3 regions of the Nonomuraea coxensis DSM 45129 genome follow, and region 2 is predicted to be linked to each of the others. Evidence: riboswitches for the same ligand, from Rfam matches in the RefSeq annotation. Region 2 holds a riboswitch; each other region holds the start of a gene.
What was found. Region 2 has a riboswitch for thiamine pyrophosphate ahead of Nocox_RS00635 (purine-cytosine permease family protein). Riboswitches for the same ligand answer to the same signal wherever they lie in the genome.

Region 1 (3,225 bases), 540 kb from region 2:
TGACGTTGGTGCCCTTGACCTGTTTGACGAGCAGCTTGGCGAAGACGTCGTCGAGGCCGCCGGTCCGCGCCTGGGCGGCCGCCGCGGGTGGCGCGGCGAGGACCGTGGCGAGGAGCAGGGCGACGGGTAGTCCTAGTGCGGCGGCGAATCTGCGCATACGCATGCGACGGATCTCTCCCTGGTGCCGGGATCAGGTACGGCGCGCGTTGTCCCCCCGAGCCGCGCCGAACGCGAACGTAACCCGGCAACTGAGCCCCTGAGAAGGCCCACTATTGCCACGGAATCGCGATATTTCAGCTTGCGTCGCGGCGGGCCCGTGCCCGCCGCTTCCCCTCGTGCATCGCCTGCACCCGCGCCACCGGGATCGTGTGCCCCTCCTCCACGAGGTCCGCGGGCAGCCGCTGCGGCGCGGGCATCGCCCCCGCCCACGGGTCGTCCCGCTCGACCAGCGCCGCCGCCGTCCTGAGGGTGAAGTCGCGCGGCGTCACCCGGTCGAGGTCCGGCCACGGCACGGGGAACGACACCGGCACGCCGGGCCGGATCCGCGGGCTGTAGGCGGCCACGACCGTCGCGCCGCCCGCCCGCGTGGAGTCGATGAAGACCTTGCCCTCCCGGTCCTCCCTGATGAACGCCGTCGTCGCGAGCGCCGGGTCCAGCCGCTCGGCGCGCGCCCCGATCGCGCGGGTGGCGGCGGCCAGGTCCGGCACCGGGACGCCGGGCTCGACCGGGACGAACACGTGCACGCCCTTGGCCCCGCTCGTCTTCACCGCGCCCGCCAGCCCCGCCTCCGCCAGCGCCTGCCGCACCAGGAACGCCGCCCGCACGGCCAGCCCGAACGACTCCGAGCCCTCCGGCGGGTCGAGGTCCAGCACCAGGTGGGTGACCTGGTCGCCGGCGAACAGCGACGGGTGGTACTCCACCGCCCGCTGGTTGCCGAACCAGATCAGCGTCCGCCGGTCGTTGCCCAGCGCGTACGTCACCTGCCGCCGCGAGGAGTCCGCCCACACCGAGACGCGCGCGATCCACGAAGGGGCGTACTTCGGCAGGTTCTTCTGCATGAACGGCTCCTGCCCGGGGCGCACCCGGACGACGGAGAGCGCCCGGTCGCGCAGCACCGGCACCAGGCGGCCGGCGACCGCGTCGAGGTAGTCGACCAGGTCGCGTTTGGTGGCCTCGGCGCCGTCGAACAGCGGCTGGTCGAGATTGGTCAGCGTCACGCCCTCACGGGTCTCCTCGCCGGTCACCCCGCCCACGATATAGTGACCGACTGACGCGGGGTGCCCGGCGATCCGGGCTGAGATCACACCCGTCGAACCTGATCTAGCTCGCACTAGCGAAGGGACGTCATGTTCTGCGATGACATGTGGTCGCGCACGACCGACCTGATGGCCGCGATCCACGGCCACCCGTTCAACGTCGCGCTCGGCGACGGCACCCTCGACGCCGACCGGTTCGCGTTCTACATCGTGCAGGACGCCCGCTACCTGGAGGCGTTCTCCAGGGCGCTCGCCACCGCCTCGGCGCGGGCCACGGACCCGGAGGAGGCGGCGTTCTTCGCGAGCAGCGCGCACACGGCGCTGGCCGCCGAGCGCCTGCTGCACGCCGGCTACGTGGCCGAGCTGGGCGCCGACACGGCCGGGGTCGCCACGTCGCCGACGTGCCTGGCGTACGCCTCCTACCTTCAGGCGACGGCGCTGGCGGCGCCGTACCCGGTGCTCGTGGCGGCGGTGCTGCCGTGCTTCTGGATCTACCAGGACGTGGGTGAGGCGCTGCTGGGGCGCGCGGGCGACCTCGGCGGCCACCCCTACGGCAAGTGGATCTCCACCTACTCGGACCCGGAGTTCGCGGCGTCGGTGACGCGGGCCAGGGCGATCGCCGACCGGCTCGCCGCCGGCGCGGACGCGGACACGCGAGCGGCGATGGAGCGGGCCTACCTGACGGCGGCGGCGTACGAGTGGATGTTCTGGGACAGCGCCTGGCGGCGTGAGGGCTGGCCGACGGCCCGCTGGCTCGCGCCCTGACCTCCGGCCGGGCTAGCCGGACGCGGCGCCGCGGGCGGCCATCGCCTCCTTCTCCTCGCGGGTGGCGATCAGGCCGGACGGCGCGAGCAGCTTCGACTCCTCGAACGGCTCCTCCGTGGTCGGCAGCGGCTCGCGCGCCCGGATCGCCTTGACCCACACGCGGACCGCGTCCAGGATCACGATGACGATCATGACGGCGAACAGCGCGGCCAGGACGCCGTCCACGGTGGAGTTGATGACGATCTGCCGCATCGCGTCCGTCGACTTGGCGGGCGCGAGCAGCTGCCCCTGGTCGAGCGCGGTCTGGTAGCGGTCGCGCTGGGCGAAGAAGCCGAGCGTCGGGTCGGCGGAGAAGACCTTCTGGTAGCTCGCCGTCAGGGTGACCGCGACGTCCCAGGCCAGCGGCACCCCGGTCACCCAGGCCCACTTCAGCCGCCCGCTCTTGATCAGCAGCGTGGTCGCCACGGTGAGCGCCACCGCCGCGAGGAGCTGGTTGGCGATGCCGAACAGCGGGAAGAGCTGGTTGATGCCGCCGAGCGGGTCGTTGACGCCCTGGTAGAGGAAGTAGCCCCAGGCCGCCACGACCACCGCGCTGGAGCCCACGAGCCCCGGCCACCAGCTCACCCGGGCCATCGGCTTCCACAGGTTGCCGAGGGTGTCCTGGAGCATGAAGCGGCCCACCCGGGTGCCGGCGTCCACGGTGGTGAGGATGAACAGCGCCTCGAACATGATCGCGAAGTGGTACCAGAACGCCTGGAGCGCGGTCCCGCCGAGGAAGCCGGAGAAGATCTGCGAGATGCCGACGGCCAGCGTGGGAGCCCCGCCGGTGCGGGCGATCAGCGTCTCCTCCTGCACGGCCGCCGCCGCGGCCTGGAGCTGTTCCGGCGTGATCGTGAAGCCCATGTTCGCGACCGCCTCGGAGGCCGACTGGACGGTCGCGCCGAGCACGCCGGCCGGGGAGTTCATCGCGAAGTAGAGGCCCGGCGACAGCACGCAGGCCGCGGTGATGGCCATGACCGCCACGAACGACTCCATGAGCATGGAGCCGTAGCCGATCATCCGGACCTGGGTCTCCTTCTGGATCAGCTTCGGGGTGGTGCCGGAGGAGATCAGCGCGTGGAACCCGGACAGCGCCCCGCAGGCGATGATGATGAACACGAACGGGAACAGCGAGCCCGCGAAGACCGGCCCCTTGCCGTTGAAG
Region 2 (3,225 bases):
ATGGCGGTCCCCTACGGCACGACCACGACGCTGGAGAGCATCGGCGAGAGCATCGGCCGGCCGCGCGCGCTGCGGGCGATCGGCAACGCGCTGGCCTCCAACCCCCTCTGCGTGATCGTCCCCTGCCACCGGGTGGTGCGCGAGGACGGCGCGCTCGGCGACTACGCGGGGGGCGTCGCCGCCAAGCAGCACCTGCTCAACGTCGAACGGCGCGCCTCGATCGGGCCGTGAGAGCCCCGGCGAGCAGCGTCACCAGCGCCGCCACCAGGGCCGCGCCGAGCGCGCCGTTCATCCACGGCTGGCGGGTGAAGCCGATCGCGTCGCGAAGGCCCGCCCAGATCCCGTCCCAGGCGGCGACGGTGGGCGTCGAGGTGGTCAGCCAGTAGGCGACGAAGCCGAGCGCCCACGGCACCAGCATGCTCCGGCGCGAGGGGGCGTCCTCGGCGGTGTTCCAGGAGCCGGCGCGGGCGAAGACGAAGTAGTCGACGGCCAGCACGGCGAACATCGGCACGAAGACCGCGCCGATCACGCCGAGGAACGCGCCGTAGGAGGTCACGTCCACGACCAGGGCGATGGCGACGGTCAGCACGCCGATCGCGACCGAGAACACCCGCCGGTCCACGCGCGGCATGAGGTTCTGCAGGGACATGGTGGTCGAGTAGACGTTCGCGAACGACTGGTCGGTCTCGCGCAGCACCAGGATGCCGAAGAACAGCGCGCCGAGCGGCGCCGCCACGAACGGCGCGAAGACCGCCGTGCTGTCGGCGGTGACGGCGGCGGAGCCGGCGATGGCGACCGCGTACACGCCGAGCCCCAGGCAGGCGACCTGGGCCAGCGTGTAGCCGCCGACGACGCCGGTGAACGCGGCCCGGCTGGAGCGGGAGTGCCGGGCGAAGTCGGCGGCCATCGGCACCCAGGAGACCGACAGGGCGATCACGTAGTCGACGGCGGCGGGGAAGGCGGTCCACGAGCCGCCGGCGTGCGTGGGGGCCTCGTTCAGGAAGAACCACGTGAACCAGAGCATCGAGACGATCACGCCGGCCGTGACGTAGCGGCGCAGCAGCCGGATCGAGCCGAGCGGCCAGATCGTCAGCGCGGTGGTGAGCACCCCGGCGGCGATCACCCACACCTGGTACGGCACCCCGCCGAAGATCGCGGTGGCGGCCTTGGCGATCACCCACAGCTCGAACGCCCCCCAGCCGAGCATCTGGACGATGTTCAGCACCGTGGGGACGTAGGAGATCCTCGCCCCGAACAGCCCGCGCAGCAGCACCATGGCGGGCTGCCCGGTCTGCGTTCCCGGGACGGCGGACAGGCCCACCATGGCGGTGCCGATGAGGCTGCCGACCAGCGCCGCGACGAGCGCGGCCGCCAGGCTGAGCGGAGCGTTGCCGAGGGGGTCGAGCAGGAACAGCGCCCCGGAGAAGCCGAGGAGGCTGACACCGAGGTTGGCCCAGAGGGCGCCCTGGTCGAGGACGCCCAGCGTCTTCGGCGACGCGCCGTCGAGGGTCAGGGGGACTTCGTCGGCGACCTGCGCCATCGCACGCTCCCTACGCCGGCATTACCCGGACAGGTTCAGGCGGTCGGCAGCGGCTGGAAAGCTGCCCTCTCAGCCCGGCGAACCCCGAGCTCCCGCGACAATCTGCAGTTTTCGCCCTCATGATGCCCCAATGGCGTCGAAAGCGCCATATGAGGATCGTCTCCGGCCGATCAGGCCACGAACGGCTCCTGGCCCGTCTCGCTCACCATGGGCAGGCGCGCGGCCTCCCACGACTGCATGCCGCCGCCGACGTTGACGGCGTCGCGCCCGAGCTGGTTGAGCCAGGCCGCGACCTGCAGCGACCGGCCGCCGACCCGGCAGACGACGTAGACGGTGCGGTCGGCCGGGATCTCCCCGACCCGGCCCTGGATCTGGGTCATGGGGATGTGCACGGCGTGCGGCGCGTGGCCCGCGAGCCATTCGTCCTGCTCGCGCACGTCGAGCAGATAGGCGTCAGCGGGAACCGCGCCGGCCTCGGTCTCAGGAACAGTCATGCTTCCATTGTCCCGCCCGCGCGAGGTCATTTGAGCAGCTTGGACATGCGCCGGTCGGCCAGCGGCTTGCCGCCCGTCTGGCAGGTGGGGCAGTACTGCAGCGAGGAGTCGGCGAACGACACCTCGCGGATCGTGTCGCCGCACACGTCGCAGGGCTGCCCCGCCCGGTTGTGCACGCGAAGGCCCGACTTCTTCTCCGCCTTGAGGTCCTTGGCCGCGAGGCCGTGCGCCCGCTCGACGGCGTCGGCGAGCGTGGTGACGATGGCCTCGTGCAGGTCGGCGACCTGCGCGTCGGTCAGCGTTCCAGCGATCTTGAACGGGGACATCCGCGCCGCGTGCAGCACCTCGTCGGAGTAGGCGTTGCCGATCCCCGCGATGATCTTCTGGTCGCGGAGCAGGCCCTTGATCTGCGTACGGTTGCCGCCCACGATGCGCTTCAGCGCGTCCACGGTGAAGGCCGGGTCGAGGGGGTCGGGGCCGAGCGCGGCGACACCGGGCACCTCGTCCGGATTTTTCGTGACATAGATGGCGAGCCGCTTCTGCGTCCCCGCCTCCGTCAGCTCGAACCCCGGCGCCAGGCCCTCGTCGTCCGGCGCGAAGCGCACCCGAGCCGCGAGCGGGCCCTTGCCCGGCCGCACCGGCCTGGCCCCCGACAGGTCGTCGCGCCAGCGCAGCCATCCGGCCCGCGCCAGATGGATGACCAGGTGCAGCCCGTCGCAGTCGAGGTCGAGGAACTTGCCGTGCCTCGCCACCCCGGTCACGGTCAGCCCGCCGAGCGCCGTGACCGGCGGATCGAACGTCTTGAGCGCCTGGATGCCGACCACGTCGACGGCCATGATGGACCGGCCCACCGCCCTTTCGCGCAGGAAGTGGGCCAGAGACTCCACTTCGGGAAGTTCCGGCATGCCCCCAGCGTACGGTGCGCACCGGACCATCCACAGCCTGTGGAAAGCGCCGGGCGATTAGTGTCGGGGCATGAAGGTGACGATCGCCGAAGAACTCCTCCTGCTCGCCTACAGCGAGGACGAGGGCAAGCAGCTCATCAGCACCATGCAGCTCGACCCCGCGCTGGCCGGCGCGCTCCTCGCCGAGCTCGCCGTCGAAGGCCGCGTCGAGTTGTCGGACAAGAAGCTCGTCCTCACCGGCACCGCACCGCTCGGCGACGACGAGCCGGATGACGAACTGGACGAC
Region 3 (3,225 bases), 3.1 Mb from region 2:
CGGGCCTCCAGTCCCTTCTCCCGCAGCTGGATGATGTCCACGCCGCCCGCCAGCACCGTGTCGAGGAACTGCGCCAGGTCGCCGCGGTCGCGGCGGCCGTCGGTGCAGAGATAGAGGCGGGCGTCAGAAAGCGAGGGCTTGGGCACGCCGCTTGACCTCGGTGTGACGGCCGGCCCTGATCGCCTCGACGGGCGAGCCTGGCAGGGAGTCGTCGGGGGTGAAGAGCCAGCGCAGGGACTCGGCGTCGTCGTAGCCGGCGTCCCGCAGCACGGTCAGGGTGCCCGGCAGGCCCTTCATCACGTCCTTCCCGTCGAGGAACACCGCGGGCACCTGTGGGGACCCGCCGCCCTCCCGGCGGACGCCGAGGAGCTTGTGATCCTTGAGGAGCTGCTTGGCCCGCCCGATCGGGAGATCCAGGCGCTTGGCCACTTCGGGGAGCGTGAGCCACTCGCTGACGAGCTGGTCGGTCTCCCGGTCGATCTGTGCAACATAAAGCGTCACGGAACCACAACTACCACATGCCGTGCTTGCTCAAACAACACAATCCCGTAGGGGTACTTCTGGATCTACCAGGCGTTCCGCGTCCAGCCGGGAGCCCGCGCCGATGATACGGCGGCCCTGGACGAGGTCTCGCGGCCGGTCCACGGCGAACACGGCGGCGAGAGTGTCGTCGCCCCTCAGCCATACGGCGGACCACTTGCCCTCGGGGCCGCCGCGGTAGAGCAGCCGCTCGCCCGCGGGGTGGTGGCCGGCGTACTGGACCATGTGCCCGAACTGCTCCGACCAGAAGTAGGGGACCGGGTCGTAGACGGCGTCCTCGCCGAGCAGGCTCGCGGCGGCGACCTCGGGGGCGTTGAGCGCGGTGTCCCAGTGCTCGACCCGCAGCCGGTCCTGGAAGCGGCGCGACCACCAGGCGGCGCAGTCGCCCACCGCGACCGTGCCGGGCAGCGAGGCGCGCAGGTGCTCGTCCACGACGACGCCGTTGTGCAGGTCGAGGTCGGCGTCGGCCAGCCACTGGACGGCCGGGCGCACGCCGATGCCGGCGACGACCACGTGCGCGTCCAGGAACTCGCCGCCGACCAGCTCGACGCCGCCCTCCTCGACGGAGTGGACCATGGCGCCGAGACGCAGGTCGATGCCGTCGTACCAGCGTGCGGTGCGGGCGCCGATCTCCGCGCCGACGGCGAGGGCGAGCGGCGCGGGGCCGGCCTCGACCACCGTGACCACGCAGCCGGCGCGGCGGGCGGCCGTGGCCACCTCGGCTCCCACCCAGCCCGCGCCGACGACCACGACGCGGGCGCCGGGGACGAGCGCGGCGCGCAGCTCGTGGGCGTCGTCGAGGGTGCGCAGGACGTGCTGGGGGCCGTCTCCGGGCAGCCGGACCGGGTCGGCGCCGGTGGCGATGACCAGCCCGTCGAAGCGGAGCTCGCCCTCGGTGGTCTCGACGGCGCCCGGCCGCAGCGCGGTGGCGGACACCCCGGGTCGGAAGGCGACGCGCAGCGCGGCGAGGTCGGTGTCGACGAACGTCGTGTCGGACTCGCCGAGCAGCACGCTCTTGGTCAGGGGCGGGCGATCGTAGGGGCGGTGGCGTTCCCGCCCGACGAGGGTGATCCTGCCGCCGAATCCGCGCCCGCGCAGCGCCTCGACCGTGCGTACGCCGGCCAGGCCCGCTCCCACCACCACGACATGGTCCACGACCAAGACCATAGACGGGTACGGGGCCCGGCGGCGAAGGGGGTCGTGCCTGGAGCCGCCGGGGACGTCGTAGGGTGGGGGCGTAAGACGCGCGGGAGTCCGGCCGTGACCGGGCTGAGAGGAAGGCTGCGTCGGGCCTTCGACCGCAAGACACCTGATCCGGATCATGCCGGCGAAGGGAGCGCATGGTGGAGGTCATCGTCGGCGGCGGGATCGTCGGGCTGTCGGTCGCGTGGCGGCTGGCGCGGGCGGGGCGGCCGGTCACCGTGGTCGACCCCGATCCCGCGGGCGGGGCTTCGCACGCGGCGGCGGGCATGCTGGCGCCGGTCAGCGAGGTGACCTACACCGAGGAGCCGCTGCTGCGGCTCGGGCTCGCGTCGCTGCGCCGCTGGCCGGCCTTCGCCGCCGAGCTGGCCGCCGACGCGGGGCTGCCCGAGGGGGCGGGCGGGGTGGACCTGCGCGCCGAGGGCACGCTCGACGTGGCGTTCGGGGCCGACGACCTCGCGGCGCTGGACGAGCTGGCCGCGTTCATGGACAAGCTGGGGCTGCCGGTGGAGCGGCTGACCGGGCGCGAGTGCCGCCGCCTGGAGCCCATGCTGGCGCCGTCGGTGCGCGGCGGCCTGCTGGCCTCCGGGGACGCCTGGGTGGACCCGCGCCGCGTGACGGCGGCGCTGCTGACCGCACTGGAACGGCGGGCCGTGCCGATCGTCCGCACCCGGGTCACCGAGCTGCTGCGCGAGGACGGGGCTGCTGGGCGGGTCGTGGGGGTGCGGCTGGAGGGGGGCGCGGAGCTTGCGGCCACGACGGTGGTGCTGGCGGCCGGGGCCTGGAGCGCCGGGCTGGCCGGGGTGCCGGTGCGGCCGGTCAAGGGGCAGATCCTGCGCCTGCGCTCGCCGCAGCCGCTGCTGACCCGGTGCGTACGCGGCTCCGTGCACGGCTCGTCCGTCTACCTCGTCCCCCGGGGCGACGGCGAGCTGGTGGTCGGCGCGACCCAGGAGGAGCTGGGCTTCGACACCCGGGTGACCGCGGGCGGCCTGTACGAGCTGCTGCGCGACGCCAGGGAGCTGGTGCCGGGCGTGACCGAGCTGGAGCTGGCCGACGTGGTGGCGGGCCTGCGCCCCGGCACGCCGGACAACGTGCCGATCGTCGGGCCGGCGGGTGACGGGCTGGTGCTCGCCACCGGCCACCACCGGGGCGGTGTGCTGCTCGCGCCCCTCACGGCGGCCCTGGTGGCCGGGGAGGCGGGCGGCGAGGAGGGCGGGCCGGCGGCGTTGTGCTCGCCGGCGAGATTTGGAGAGATCGCATGATGGTGCAGATCAACGGGGCCGCGCACGAGGTCGCCGACGGCACGACCGTGGCGCAGGCCGTACGGGCCCTGACGGCGGCGACCACCGGGGTCGCCGTGGCGGTCAACGACGAGGTGGTCACGCGCGGCGCCTGGGAGACCACGGCGCTGCGCGAGCGCGACCGCGTGGAGGTGCTGACGGCGGTGCAGGGTGGATGATCTGATCATCGCCGGGGAGAAGTTCT

Region 1: it holds a riboswitch for thiamine pyrophosphate, as region 2 does, so the genes downstream of both, Nocox_RS03470 (TenA family protein) here and Nocox_RS00635 (purine-cytosine permease family protein) in region 2, are expected to answer to the same signal.
Region 3: it holds a riboswitch for thiamine pyrophosphate, as region 2 does, so the genes downstream of both, thiO (glycine oxidase ThiO) here and Nocox_RS00635 (purine-cytosine permease family protein) in region 2, are expected to answer to the same signal.

What each region holds. Positions count from the first base shown of each region.
Region 1 covers NZ_CP068985.1:669,370-672,594, reverse strand. The annotation lists gene Nocox_RS03480 (M28 family metallopeptidase) at 1-163, opposite strand, end outside; gene Nocox_RS03475 (DNA polymerase domain-containing protein) at 294-1,244, opposite strand; TPP riboswitch at 1,264-1,359, shown strand; gene Nocox_RS03470 (TenA family protein) at 1,347-2,021, shown strand; gene Nocox_RS03465 (carbon starvation CstA family protein) at 2,034-3,225, opposite strand, start outside.
Region 2 covers NZ_CP068985.1:129,463-132,687, reverse strand. The annotation lists gene Nocox_RS00640 (methylated-DNA--[protein]-cysteine S-methyltransferase) at 1-231, shown strand, start outside; gene Nocox_RS00635 (purine-cytosine permease family protein) at 197-1,540, opposite strand; TPP riboswitch at 1,531-1,646, opposite strand; gene Nocox_RS00630 (rhodanese-like domain-containing protein) at 1,711-2,034, opposite strand; gene Nocox_RS00625 (Fpg/Nei family DNA glycosylase) at 2,061-2,939, opposite strand; gene Nocox_RS00620 (GOLPH3/VPS74 family protein) at 3,010-3,225, shown strand, end outside.
Region 3 covers NZ_CP068985.1:3,225,187-3,228,411, reverse strand. The annotation lists gene thiE (thiamine phosphate synthase) at 1-146, opposite strand, end outside; gene Nocox_RS15035 (Rv2175c family DNA-binding protein) at 124-501, opposite strand; gene Nocox_RS15030 (NAD(P)/FAD-dependent oxidoreductase) at 532-1,695, opposite strand; TPP riboswitch at 1,777-1,893, shown strand; gene thiO (glycine oxidase ThiO) at 1,881-3,002, shown strand; gene thiS (sulfur carrier protein ThiS) at 2,999-3,199, shown strand.